3 regions of the Exiguobacterium sp. s16 genome follow, and region 3 is predicted to be linked to each of the others. Evidence: predicted binding sites of a transcription regulator. Region 3 holds the regulator's gene; each other region holds the start of a gene.
What was found. Region 3 encodes Rex, which represses fermentation and respiration genes when NADH is low (regulators of the CRP and FNR family bind a similar motif). Its sites were predicted from a motif close to TTGTGAAATATTTCACAA; they were not measured.
Positions count from the first base shown of each region.

Region 1: the regulator Rex is predicted to act here: its motif matches at 1,631-1,648, upstream of pflB (formate C-acetyltransferase).
Region 2: the regulator Rex is predicted to act here: its motif matches at 1,577-1,594, upstream of KNP86_RS10620 (cytochrome c oxidase subunit 2A).

Region 1 is NZ_JACSLM010000005.1:73,091-77,339, forward strand. It holds gene pflB (formate C-acetyltransferase) at 1-1,544, opposite strand, end outside; gene KNP86_RS10570 (hypothetical protein) at 1,905-2,327, shown strand; gene KNP86_RS10575 (DEAD/DEAH box helicase) at 2,382-3,548, shown strand; gene KNP86_RS10580 (hypothetical protein) at 3,545-4,186, shown strand; gene KNP86_RS10585 (hypothetical protein) at 4,215-4,249, opposite strand, start outside.
Region 2 is NZ_JACSLM010000005.1:80,764-85,012, reverse strand. It holds gene KNP86_RS10630 (aldehyde dehydrogenase) at 1-526, shown strand, start outside; gene KNP86_RS10625 (Crp/Fnr family transcriptional regulator) at 700-1,410, shown strand; gene KNP86_RS10620 (cytochrome c oxidase subunit 2A) at 1,656-1,775, shown strand; gene KNP86_RS10615 (cytochrome c oxidase subunit II) at 1,798-2,268, shown strand; gene KNP86_RS10610 (b(o/a)3-type cytochrome-c oxidase subunit 1) at 2,269-3,954, shown strand; gene KNP86_RS10605 (kinase) at 4,012-4,249, shown strand, end outside.
Region 3 is NZ_JACSLM010000007.1:95,594-99,842, reverse strand. It holds gene KNP86_RS12595 (hypothetical protein) at 1-122, opposite strand, end outside; gene KNP86_RS12590 (ABC-F family ATP-binding cassette domain-containing protein) at 119-2,020, opposite strand; gene KNP86_RS12585 (redox-sensing transcriptional repressor Rex) at 2,170-2,826, shown strand; gene KNP86_RS12580 (twin-arginine translocase TatA/TatE family subunit) at 2,826-3,044, shown strand; gene tatC (twin-arginine translocase subunit TatC) at 3,048-3,836, shown strand; gene KNP86_RS12570 (hypothetical protein) at 3,977-4,249, shown strand, end outside.

The DNA of each region.
Region 1 (4,249 bases), on a different contig from region 3:
GCCATCGTCCGTAGGATTTCTGGGTCATGAAGTGCCATCTCGATCCGTTCGTACGCATATTTATCGTGCATGAAGTGGATGACGTTGAGCGTGTTGACGTAGAGCTCGGCTAGCCAATCGAGCGTCCGGTCGAAGTCGGCATACACTTTGTCGTACGTGAGCACGTCTTCGGTGTTCATCTCCCAAACCGGTGCGATTTGGTCGCCGCTCTTCTCATCGCGGCCTCCGTTCATGCTGTAAAGGAGTGCTTTTGCCATGTTGGCGCGGGCACCGAAGAACTGCATCTGTTTCCCGATCTTCATCGGTGACACACAGCAGGCGATGCCGTAGTCGTCGCCAAACTCTGGAAGCATGAGGTCGTCGTTCTCATATTGGATCGCAGACGTCTCAATCGACATCTTCGCGCAATATTGTTTAAATCCTTCTGGCAATTTCGTCGACCAAAGCACCGTCAAGTTCGGTTCTGGTGCTGGCCCGAGGTTTGAGAGTGAATGCAAGAAGCGGAATGAGCTCTTCGTCACGTTCGAGCGACCATCCTCACTCATCCCAGCGATTGACTCGGTCACCCACGTTGGGTCACCCGAGAACAATTCGTTGTAGTCAGGCGTGCGCAAGAATTTGACGATCCGGAGCTTCATGATGAAGTGGTCGACGATTTCTTGAACGTCTGACTCGGTCAAACGACCTGCTTCGATATCACGTTCTGCGTAAACATCGAGGAATGTCGAGACACGTCCAAGTGACATCGCGGCGCCGTTCTGTTCTTTGACGGCTGCGAGATATGCAAGGTATACCCATTGGTACGCCTCTTGTGTATTTTCCGCCGGACGGCCGAGGTCAAACCCGTACGCCGCACCGAGTTGTTTCAACTCTTGGAGGGCCCGGAGCTGCTCAGACATTTCTTCCCGTGTCCGAATATCTGACTCTGATAAGAAACCGCCACGGTTCGCCAAGTCTTTTTTACGTTCTGCAATCAAGAAATCTAACCCGTACAAGGCAACACGACGGTAGTCGCCGATGATCCGTCCTCGGCCGTAAGCGTCAGGAAGACCTGTGATGATCCCTGACTTCCGCGCCGCCCGCATCTCAGGTGTATACGCATCGAAGACACCTTGGTTATGCGTTTTGCGAATTTCCGAATAAATCTTTGTGATTTCAGGGTTCGGCTCGAAACCGTATGACTCAAGGGCAGCGTCGACCATTCGGATCCCGCCGTTTGGATGGATCGAACGTTTGAACGGCTCGTCCGTTTGAACACCGACCACTTTCTCGAGCTCTTTGTTTAAGTATCCCGGTCCGTGCGAGACGATTGTCGATGGGTTGTTTTGATCGACCGCCCAAACACCACCGCGTTCCCGCTCTTCTTTCGTCAATTCCATCACTTGTGCCCAAAGACGGTTCGTCGCATCGGTCGGTCCGACGAGGAAACGATCGTCCCCTGTGTATTCGTGTCGGTTCAAACGGATAAACTCACCGACGTTCACTTCGTTCGTCCACTGCCCAGGTACAAATCCTGACCAGGCTGATTTAATTTCGGTTGCCATTGTGGGTCACTCCTCATAGTTGAGATAACTGCGTGCTTTCTATAAGTTGAGTGTACGTGAAAACGTGAACATTTTGTTTTACATTCTTGTGAAAGTTGTAACAATCTCATGAACGTTGGCATAAAGCCGTTTTTGTAAGCGCTTTAAATACTGTTATAATGCAAACACCCTTCCTTCTGAAACAGATAAGTCTTGTTACGGCAGGATTCAACTCATTTCTGTATCATTTCAGATGGGATGTGACGATTTATACAGTTTTCGTAGTGATGTACCTCACACCTCGGGGATAGAACTTGAATTTTTGCCTTATATCGGACACAATGAAGGCAGAACATTGTAGAAGAGGAAGGGGTTCTTCCCATGACGTACGAATTATTGACAGCCGCTCACGATTTAAAGACCGGTGACCGCATCTCTCTTAAAGTAGAGGAAAACGGTGAACAACGTGACGGATTCATCACAGAATTTGAAGACGCAGGTTTTTGGATTCGGTTTGACGACGACATCGAAAACGAGGATTTCATCGACTACCGCGATAACTTGCTCGTTGCTCTCATCTCGCGCCCGATTGACGTGGCAGCGACGTATCCAGAGCTCGCTTCATACGAACGGTTGACGAAAGAATTGCAGTACCGTGTGTATCAAGGCTTCACCGTCGAAGGCGTCGAGGCGGCGGCTGACCAAATCGATGTGCACATCAAACTCATCGAGGACGGACAGACGTTCACACAGACACTCCGTTCTTCATTCGACCAAGATACTGAACATGTTCGCTATATCTAAGACAGGGAGCGCTTATGCTTCCTTTGTTTTTGCCCCACGATAAGGAGAATTGATATGAACTTTACAAAACCATTTATTAACGAAGCCTGGGATCGCCTTGGCTTTACTGAACCAATGCCGGTCCAAGCCGAAGCCTTCCCGCTTCTTCTTGACGGAAAAGACGTCACGATCGAAGCGCCGACAGGTACCGGGAAGACGCTTGCTTACTTATTACCCGCCATCGAAAAAATCGACGCGTCGAACGACCGCATCCAAGTCGTCATCGTCGCGCCGACGCGTGAACTCGTCATGCAGATTCAAACGGTCGCGCAACGCTTCACCGAGAAAGGTGACGTCCGCATCGCTTCGTTCATCGGTGGTGTCGAGTTGAAACGTCAAATCGACCGGTTGAAGAAAAAACCACATTTGATCGTCGGGACACCGGGCCGACTCGTCGAACTCATTGAGAAGAAAAAGTTGAAACTTCACGAGACGCATACGATCGTCCTCGACGAAGCCGATCAAATCATCGATAGCGGTTTGACAGAATCTGCCGAACGGATCATCAAACATACGGCGCATGAACATCAAATCGCCCTCGTCTCGGCGACACTCACAGACACGCTTCAAGCTTGGGCTGCCCCATTCTTGAACGAACCGGCCCACGTGAAAATCGAGCGGGCGGTAAGCGCACAAGTCACCTATGGCTACATGTTGACGACGCGCCGGTATAAACCAGAGTTGCTCCGCCGCCTGTCTCACGTCGACAACGTCAAAGCGCTCGCTTTCATCAACAACCGGTCGTTCTTGCCACCGTTGAAAGGTGAGCTCGACAAGATGAAAGTGAACTATCGCATGCTCGACAGCTTGAAAGGAAAGCGCGAACGTGTCGAAACACTTCGTGAGTTCCGTAAAGGTGACTACCCGCTCCTCATCACGACTGGCCTCGCAGCCCGTGGTCTCGATATCGAGGAAGTGACGCACGTCGTCCACTTCGACTTGCCAGAATCAATCGACGACTTTATTCACCGCTCAGGCCGGACGGCACGCGGCAACGCGGCTGGGACGGTCCTCTCGCTCGTGACAGATGAGGATTTGACCCATTTGAAATCGTTCGCCCGTCAACTCGGCGTTGAATTGAAAGAACTCGAGATTTACCGTGGCGACGTCATCGAGAAGCGAATCGAGGATAAACCGCCGGTCGTCAAGCGTCCTGCGAATAAACGAGGACCACGCCGATGAAAAAAGACCGGAAAGTAATTCCATTCCCTTTGCTCGTAGAAGAGTCCGAATTGCTGGCCGAGCTGAAAAAATTGTATGAGCAGGCCGCGCTCGCGCGCAGCACGCAATGGACGAACTATATACAAGAGATCGCCTCGGAAGGCACGTGGCACTTGAAAGACGCGGAGTTGTTCCGCGACTTGTTCATCGACTGGGCCGTCTTCTTCGAGACGGACGAAGACGGGATGACGCCGCATGGCCGCTACTTGGCGGATCACAAGGCCGAGATGTCCCCCGCCCTCTATCACGCGCTCCGGGGCTTGGCGGTCCCGCGCTGTTCAGTCTTCGAAGTGACCGAAGACGGTTTACGCGATTGGGAGACGAAAGAGATCTACAAAGTGATGCTTCCAGAGGCTCGTGAACCGGGTGATGTGATGCTCGGCAAACTGCTCGATATCCGCGGCAACTGGCGGTTCGGGTCGGCATTCCTCGCCCTCCCGGCGAAGATGGCCGGCAACGTCTCGGACCTGTATATCGACTTCACTGATGAAGTCGGTCCAGGTGCGTTCCTCGACCAGTTCCCCGAGTTTTGTGCGGAACTGATCGACATGTTGCTTGATCTAGAAGAAGGGGTCATCATCCCGAAACCATCAAAATAAGCGAGAGGCGGCCGCCTCTCGCTTTTTTTTATTCCACGTAATATTCTGTGTTGGTCACCAATG
Region 2 (4,249 bases), on a different contig from region 3:
CACACGAATCGTCAATGAGACACATTTCGACCGTTTGATCGGATATTTGACGGAAGGCGACGTATTTTTCGGAGGTCAGACCGACCGAGATCAATTGAAGATCGCTCCGACTGTATTGACGGACATCGAAGAAGACGCAAACGTTATGAAGGATGAGATTTTTGGGCCGATTCTACCGGTACTCACGTATCGTCAACTCGATGAAGTGATTGATTTCGTCGCAGCGCGCCCACACCCGCTCGCGCTCTATTTGTTCACTGAGACGAAAGAGGTGGAGCAGAAGGTGATGAAGCATCTCACGTTTGGCGGAGGTTGTGTCAATGATGTCCTTATGCATTTGACGAACCCGAACCTGCCGTTCGGTGGCGTCGGTGAGAGCGGAATGGGCTCGTATCATGGTCGCTACAGCTTTGAGACGTTCAGCCATGCCAAATCGATTTTACGCAATACGACGAAATTTGATTTACCGGTTCGTTATCCGAACTTCAAAGGAGCCGAGAAGTTGATTCGACTCGTCTACCGATGATTGGATTAGACTGCAGAGAGCCTGCAGTCTTTTTTTTGTGAACGAAAAAATAAGAAGATTGTTTGAAATGTCACATACTTTTATGAAAATGCCCATTGCCCTCCTGTATAATAAAACCATATATCACGCACGAGGCCAGATTAGGCATGAGACCAGTGGAGGGAGCAGACAACATGACTATGAAATGTGGGACGACCCAACCGAACAGCTTCGTCTTCTCAGAAGAGACGAAACAGCTCTTATTCGAGATGATGACGTTTCAAGAATATTCAAAAGCGAGTATCGTTTGTTGGGAAGGAGAAAAATGCAGTAAGTTCTTTTATTTGAAGAGCGGTACCGTCAAATTCACGAAACTGACGAAAAAAGGGAGTTCGCTCATCATGTTCATATACGGCGCTGACGACTTCTTTGGAGAGTTCGACATCGACGATGTATTCCCGAGCTCCTACAGTATCGAGACGACCGAGGACAGTGTCATCGGCTGGATTTCAAAACAAGAGATGGACGAGCTCGTGCGTCAAGACGCGCAGCTGGCTACGGAGGTGTTGCGTTGGACTTCGATGATGCGTAAACAGTCCGAGATGAAGTTGCGTGACTTATTGCTGTATGGGAAGCCAGGGGCGCTCGCCTCGACGTTGCTTCGCATGGCGGCAATGCACGGCGTAGAGGAGACAGAGGGGGTCACAGTTCCGAGACATCCGTCTGACGGCGAACTCGGACAATTGATCGGTGCACCTCGCGAAACGGTCAATCGAATGATGAACCAGTGGCGGAAAGAAGGCGTGTTAACGACGACTCCGACATCGATGGTGTTGCATGACATCGATTTCCTAAAAGAGCTATGTTACTGCGAAGGCTGTCCCGCCGGTATTTGTCGGCTTTGACTTGCCGTTCATAAGCGTTGAAAAACGTGCGGCGTCACAACATGAGAACATGAACAGGTGATTGGACCGACTGATGTCGGAGCAATCGCCTTTTTTGTATGCCTTTTTTTCAAATGTGAACTTTATGTGTGGAAACTACGCAAATTTGATGTGATTGTCACTTTTGAAGTGACAAATGTCACATATTAATCAGTGCCCCTTTTCATACAATGAAAGTGGAAATCAAAGGGAAAGGGGTCCTTCACGTGGAGAAAAACGATGGACAAGAACCGAACTTAAAAGGCACGTTCACATCGGTCATGATTGTCGCTGGCGTCATCATTGCCATGTGGTCGTCGGTCTTTTACTTATTTGTGACACGATAACGAGCAAGAGGAGGGAAGCACGATGCATATTCATAAACTTGAGAAGTATTGGTTAGTATTCGGCATTATTCTATTAGGCGTCTTTTTGACAGTGCTCGGTATCTCTGCGTTTGCTGCAGGGAATCAGCCGGCTTCGGACGCCGATTTGATCGACCCGGCAAAAGTGCATCAAACTGCACCGTTCGACAAACCAGGGCTTCATAAAATCGGTGACAACGAGTATGAGCTCGTCATGGTCGCCCAAGCGTTCACATTCACACCGGGCAATGTGGAAATCCCAAAAGGGGCGAAAGTCACGTTTCTCGTCACGTCACCGGACGTCGTCCACGGGTTCCAATTGACAGGGACACCGGTCAATATGATGGTCGTGCCAGGCCACATCAACTCGCTCACGTATACGTTCGAAGAAGCAGGCGAATTCTTGATTCTATGTAACGAATACTGTGGAACCGGACATCACATGATGTCGACAAAAATTAAGGTGGTGGACTAAATGAATGACGTAGCCTCAAAATTAAAACAGTGGGAAATGGAACGCGGCGTACCGGTACCAAGTATCGGTGTTAAAGAAGCGCGCCTCGCCTATGCCCATGTCGTCATTTCTGTCCTCGCCGTCCTGATCGGCGGTTTGGCAGGACTCATGCAGACGCTCATCCGGACCGGTGTCATCCCGGAAGTATTTGGTTATTATCAACTCTTGACCGCACACGGCATCATGCTCGGTCTCGTCTTCACGACAATGTTCATCATCGGTCTTCTTTACGCGCTCCTCGCTAAGTCGTTCGGACGTTTTGAGTCGTTCCCGACCCGGGTCGCGTGGCTCGGATTTTGGATGATCATCGCCGGTGCCGTGCTCGTCACGATCATGGTGCTCGCCAATAAAGCGACCGTGTTGTATACGTTTTACGCGCCGCTCATGGCCGACCCGATTTTCTATATCGGCCTCGTCTTGTTCGTCGTCGGCACATGGTTGTCTGCGTTCGCCATGTTCCGGATGTATGCGGACTACAAACGGGAGAACCCAGGTATTCACCCGCCGCTTCCGGCGTATATGAGTGTCATGACGATGCTATTGTGGGTCATCGCGACGCTCGGTGTGGCCGGAACGATTCTGTTCCAGCTGCTACCGCTCTCGCTCGGATGGAAAGACACGGTCGGGATTGAGTTATCACGGACGTTGTTCTGGTACTTCGGTCACCCCCTCGTCTATTTCTGGCTCATGCCGGCCTATATCGTCTGGTATACGGTCGTGCCGAAAGTCATCGGCGGGAAAATCTTCTCGGATGCGCTCGCCCGGATGGCGTTCCTGTTGTTCCTCTTGTTCTCGTTCCCGGTCGGTTTCCACCACCAGTTGACAGAGCCGGGGATTGAGCCGTTCTGGAAGTTCGTTCAAGTCATCTTGACGTTCCTCGTCGTCATCCCGTCGTTTATGACGGCGTTCTCGCTGTTTGCGACGTTCGAGCTGCGTGGTCGCGCACTCGGTGCCCGTGGGTTATTCGGTTGGGTCAAGAAAATGCCATATGGGGATGTCCGTTTCCTCGCGCCGTTCGTCGGCATGTTGTTCTTCATTCCAGCCGGAGCCGGCGGGATCATCAACGCATCGCACCAATTGAACGCGATGGTCCACAACACACTTTGGGTCACAGGTCACTTCCATATCACAGTCGGGACGGCCGTCGCCTTGACCTTCTTCGGAACGGCATATTGGCTCGTACCGGTATTGCGCGGTCGTACACTCACGAAAAAGATGAACCGACTCGGATTGATTCAAACGGGAACGTGGGCGTTTGGGATGTCAATCATGTCTTACGCAATGCACATCTCAGGACTCCAAGGTAACCCGCGTCGGACCGGACCGGCAACGTACTTCTCGGATGCGCTTACGCGCGAATGGATTCCATACCACATCGCCATGGCGATTGGCGGGACGATCCTCTTGATCTCGGTCCTCATCTTCGTTTACTCAATGTTCAACTTGTCGTTCCTCGCGCCGAAAGGGGAGGAAGAATTCCCGCTCGCTGAGACGGAAGAGGCAGCGATGGAGACGCCTCGTTTCTTTGAAAACTGGAAACTATGGATCACCGTCACGTTCGTCTTGATTGCGTTCGCTTATACGGTCCCGATTTGGCACTTGATTGAGAGTGCGCCACCGGGAGCGAAAGGCTGGGTGCTCTGGTAAACTGAAGTCAGCCCTGTAGTTTAGGGCTGACTTTTTTTGTAGGAAGGGGATGAGGGGATGGACACTTTACGGGAAACCATTCGTCGAGAACACGCCAAGTATCCGCAAGGCCGGCCGTTCATCGTCGCCATCGACGGATTGAGCGGAGCTGGGAAGACGACGCTTGTTGATCAACTGCGCGGGACCTCACCGAAGGAAATGATGCTACATATCGATGATTTTATCGTCGAGCGGCATCGGCGTTACGGGACGGGACAATCGGAAGCGATGGAATATTATGCGCTCCAATGGGACG
Region 3 (4,249 bases):
ACGACGGTCGGTTCCCCACGAATCAGTTCGGATACGTACTCCGTCCCGGTCGGCACGATGTAGGCGAGACCAGTCAGGAAGGCGTGCATCCACTCGATTCGCATCGCACGGAATCGCATCATGAATGGAGCTCCTCCCATTCTGCATACAGTGCCGTGATCGATTCTTTCGTCGCATCGGACTCGGTCGACAGTTCCTGTGCCCGAGCGAAGTCGTTGAAGACGTCCGGTTCACACAACAGTTGCTCAATCTCTTCGATACGGGCCTCGTGTTGCTCGATGGTGAGCTCGATCTCCTCGATCCGTTGTTTCATCCGGCGTTCCTCGCGTTGCTGTTCCTTGTCGGCGCGCTGTTTCTTGACGATGACTTGTTTCGTCTCTTCACGAGCGAGTCGGGCCAGTTCTTCGAGTTCTTCTTTCTTCTCGACGTAATACGAGTAATCGCCGAGGTATTCGTCGATGCCGTTCGGTGTGATCTCCAAGACGCGCGTCGCGAGCCGGTCGATGAAGTAGCGGTCGTGCGACACGAACAAGATCGTGCCCGGGTAGTCGACGAGGGCGTTCTCGAGGATCATCTTCGAGTCGAGGTCCAAGTGGTTCGTCGGCTCATCCAAGATGAGCAAGTTCGGCTGTTCGAGCTTCAGTTTCGCGAGCGTCAAGCGGGCCCGCTCTCCACCCGACAGTTCATGGACGCGCTTCATCACGTCGTCACCGCTGAACAGGAACTGACCGAGCAGGCTGCGGACTTCTTGTTCGCGCATGAGCGGCCAGTCGTTCCAAATCTCGTCGATGACGCGGTTGGCGTCCGACAAGTTCTGTTGCTCCTGATCGTAATAGCCGATCTCGACGCCGGTACCGTAGCGGATGTCACCGGTGAGCGCCGGCTGTTGTTTCGTCAACACTTTCAAAAGCGTCGACTTACCGACCCCGTTCGGACCGACGAGAGCGACCGATTCACCGCGCTGCAGTTGGAAGCGGAGATGCTGGGCGATCGGTTCCTCATAACCGATGGCGAGGTCGCTGCCGCTCAACACGTCGTTCCCGCTTTGGCGTTTGATTGCGAACGAGAGGACGGCACTGCGCTCGTCACCGTCCGGCGCTTCCATCCGGTCGACTTTCTCGAGACGTTTGCGGACGCTCTGGGCCCGCTTCGTCGTCGTCGCCCGGGCGATGTTACGCTGGATGAAGTCCTGCATCTTGGCGATTTCTTCTTGCTGGGACTCGAACTGCTTCTTCTCTTGCTCATAGATCGCGGCCTTCTGTTCAAGGTACTTCGTGTAGTTGCCGACGAAGCGACGGCTCCGGTGGCGAGACAGCTCATAGACGACCGAGACGACCCGGTCGAGGAAATAACGGTCGTGGGAGACGATGAGGACGGCGCCTTTATAACCGCTCAAATACTTCTCGAGCCAGCCGAGCGTCTCGATGTCCAAATGGTTCGTCGGCTCATCCAAGATGAGCAGGTCTGGACTTTGAAGGAGCATCTTCGCGAGGGCGAGGCGGGTCCGTTGTCCGCCGGAGAGCGTATCGATGCGGCGCTCGAAGTCGTCCGGATAGAAACGCATCCCGTGAAGGACGGAGCGGATCGTCGCCTCGTATTGATAGCCGCCGCGGTCTTTGAACGTATGCTGTTCTTCATCATAAGACGACAGCAGGCGCTCATAGGCGGCCGGGTCGTTCAAGATGCGCTCAGATCCCATGTCTTGTTCCATGCGACGGAGCGTTTTTTCCTGTTCAATTAAATCGGTGAAGACGGTGAGCATCTCGTTCCAAATCGTCTCGTTCGATTCAAGTCCTGAATCTTGGGCGAGATAGCCGATTGTCACATCTTTTGGCTTCATGATGTCGCCTGAGTCATAGTTATATTCCCCGGCGATGACTTTGAGCAGTGTCGACTTGCCGGCGCCATTCCGGCCGACGAGGGCGACGCGTTCGCCTTCTTGGATTTCGAGTTTGACGTTCTCTAAAATCGGCTCGACGCCGAATGATTTCGATAAGTTATTGACTTGCAGTAGGATCAAGTGAAAAAACCCCTTTCTCTCTATTTAGTATACTGTATTTTTTAGTCTTTTCAGGTATATTCGTTGAGTGGTTATGTGAATTCGTTTACAATCAAGGTGTATGAAATTAGATTCGTTTGAAACGCGTCGTAAAAAGGAGGCTCTTTCCGTTGAGTCAAAACGAACCAAAGATTCCGCAAGCGACAGCCAAACGGTTGCCACTATACTATCGGTTTATCCAAAGCCTGCATTCATCAGGAAAACAGCGTGTCTCTTCTGCTGAACTGAGTGAGGCGGTCAAGGTCGATTCGGCCACGATCCGTCGCGATTTCTCGTACTTCGGTGCGCTCGGTAAAAAGGGATATGGCTATAACGTACAGTATCTGTTAGACTTTTTCCGTAAGACACTGAATCAGGACGAGATTACGAACGTCGCCTTGGTCGGGGTTGGTCATCTCGGGACAGCTTTCGTCAACTATAACTTCCTTAAAAACAATAACACACATATCGTCGTCGGGTTCGACGCAGACGAGACAAAAGTCGGCACGACGATGTCCGGTGTCCCGATTCATCACGTCGATGAGATGGAACAGATCATGAAGCAAAACAAGATTGACGTCGCCATTTTGACGGTGCCGTCTGCCTATGCACAGCCTGTCGCGGATGACTTGGTCCGCTTCGGCATCAAAGGCATCTTGAACTTTACACCGGCTCGCCTCACTGTGCCGGATACGGTCCGCGTCCATCATATCGACTTGTCGATCGAACTCCAGTCGCTCATTTACTTTATGCAACACTATCCATCTGCTGAGGGGGTCCATCAATAATGGAATTACTATTATCGTCACTCGTCGTCGGTATTCCAGGCGGAGCAAGTCTGTTTGTCATCGCGATTATCGCGCTCATCATCTTCGGGCCGAAGAAATTGCCTGAGTTCGGCCGTGCCGCCGGACAGACGCTCCGTGAGTTCAAAAACGCCACGAGTGGCATGATGAACGAGCATGACGAGAAAGACAAGAAAGAAATTGAGAAGAAAGAGCAGTAAGCGATGAGCCATCAACCTGATCAAGAACGGGCACTGTCCGACCACTTGACAGAGCTGCGGAGACGACTGATGCTGTCGGCATTTGTCGTCTTTGCCTTCTTTTTGATTGCTTTGCCGAGTGTCAAATATGTGCTCGCCTATCTCCAGGCCGACCTCGTCGAACGAGGCCTTGAACTGAACGCCTTTGGGGTCGCGGACCCGCTCATGATTTACTTGAACTTGGCGCTCGTCATCGGGCTCGTCGCGGCTGGTCCGTTTCTACTGTATCAACTGTGGGCGTTTGTCGCACCTGGTCTGCATCCGAACGAGCGGAAAGCGACGCTCGCTTATATTCCGATCATCTTTATCTTGTTCCTCGTCGGTTTGGCGTTTGCCTACTATTGGTTGTTCCCGCTCGTCCTCGATATTTCGACGGACCTCGGGCAAGACCTTGGTCTGACGCAAATCATCGGGGCGTCGAACTACTTCACGTTCTTGCTGCAACTGACCATCCCATTCGGACTGTTGTTCCAGTTGCCGGTCGTGACGATGTTCTTGACGCGCATCGGTGTCGTGACACCGTACTTCCTGTCATCGATCCGGAAGTACGCCTACTTCGCCTTGTTCGTCGTCGCGGCATTCATTACGCCGCCGGATTTGACGTCGCACCTCATGGTGTCACTGCCGCTCTTCTTCTTGTATGAGATCAGTTTATCGATTTCCCGCATCACGTACCGGGGTGTGCTCCGACGTGAGAAAGAGGCGATGGTGAAAGAACAGATGGATTTGATGAAACAAATGAATGAGAAGTAAACACCATGTCATGCGACGTGGTGTTTTTTTGATTTTAGGGCTATTCAATTTTGAAAAAACAACTTAAAATTAGGAGGGTTAAATCAAAAAATGGATTATTTTTGAAAGTTATGCATTCATAAACAGAAATGAGGAGAGTAATGAACAAGTGGTTATGGAGCATGCTCGTGGTGCTCGTCATGATGGTAGCACCGGGAGTTGAAGTCCGAGCAGAGGACTATGCCAAACCGGAAATCATTCCGGCAGGAGAAGTCGTAGGAGATAGTGGGTATGTGTGGCGTTCGGGAGATCCGGAGACGCTTGTTCACATTCAGACCGGTGAGGAATATACGTTACCGATTCGCGTGTCTGCTGCTTATAATATGTATGCCATCGGAGACGGCCGATTTATGTTAAAAGGATGGCCGGAGTGG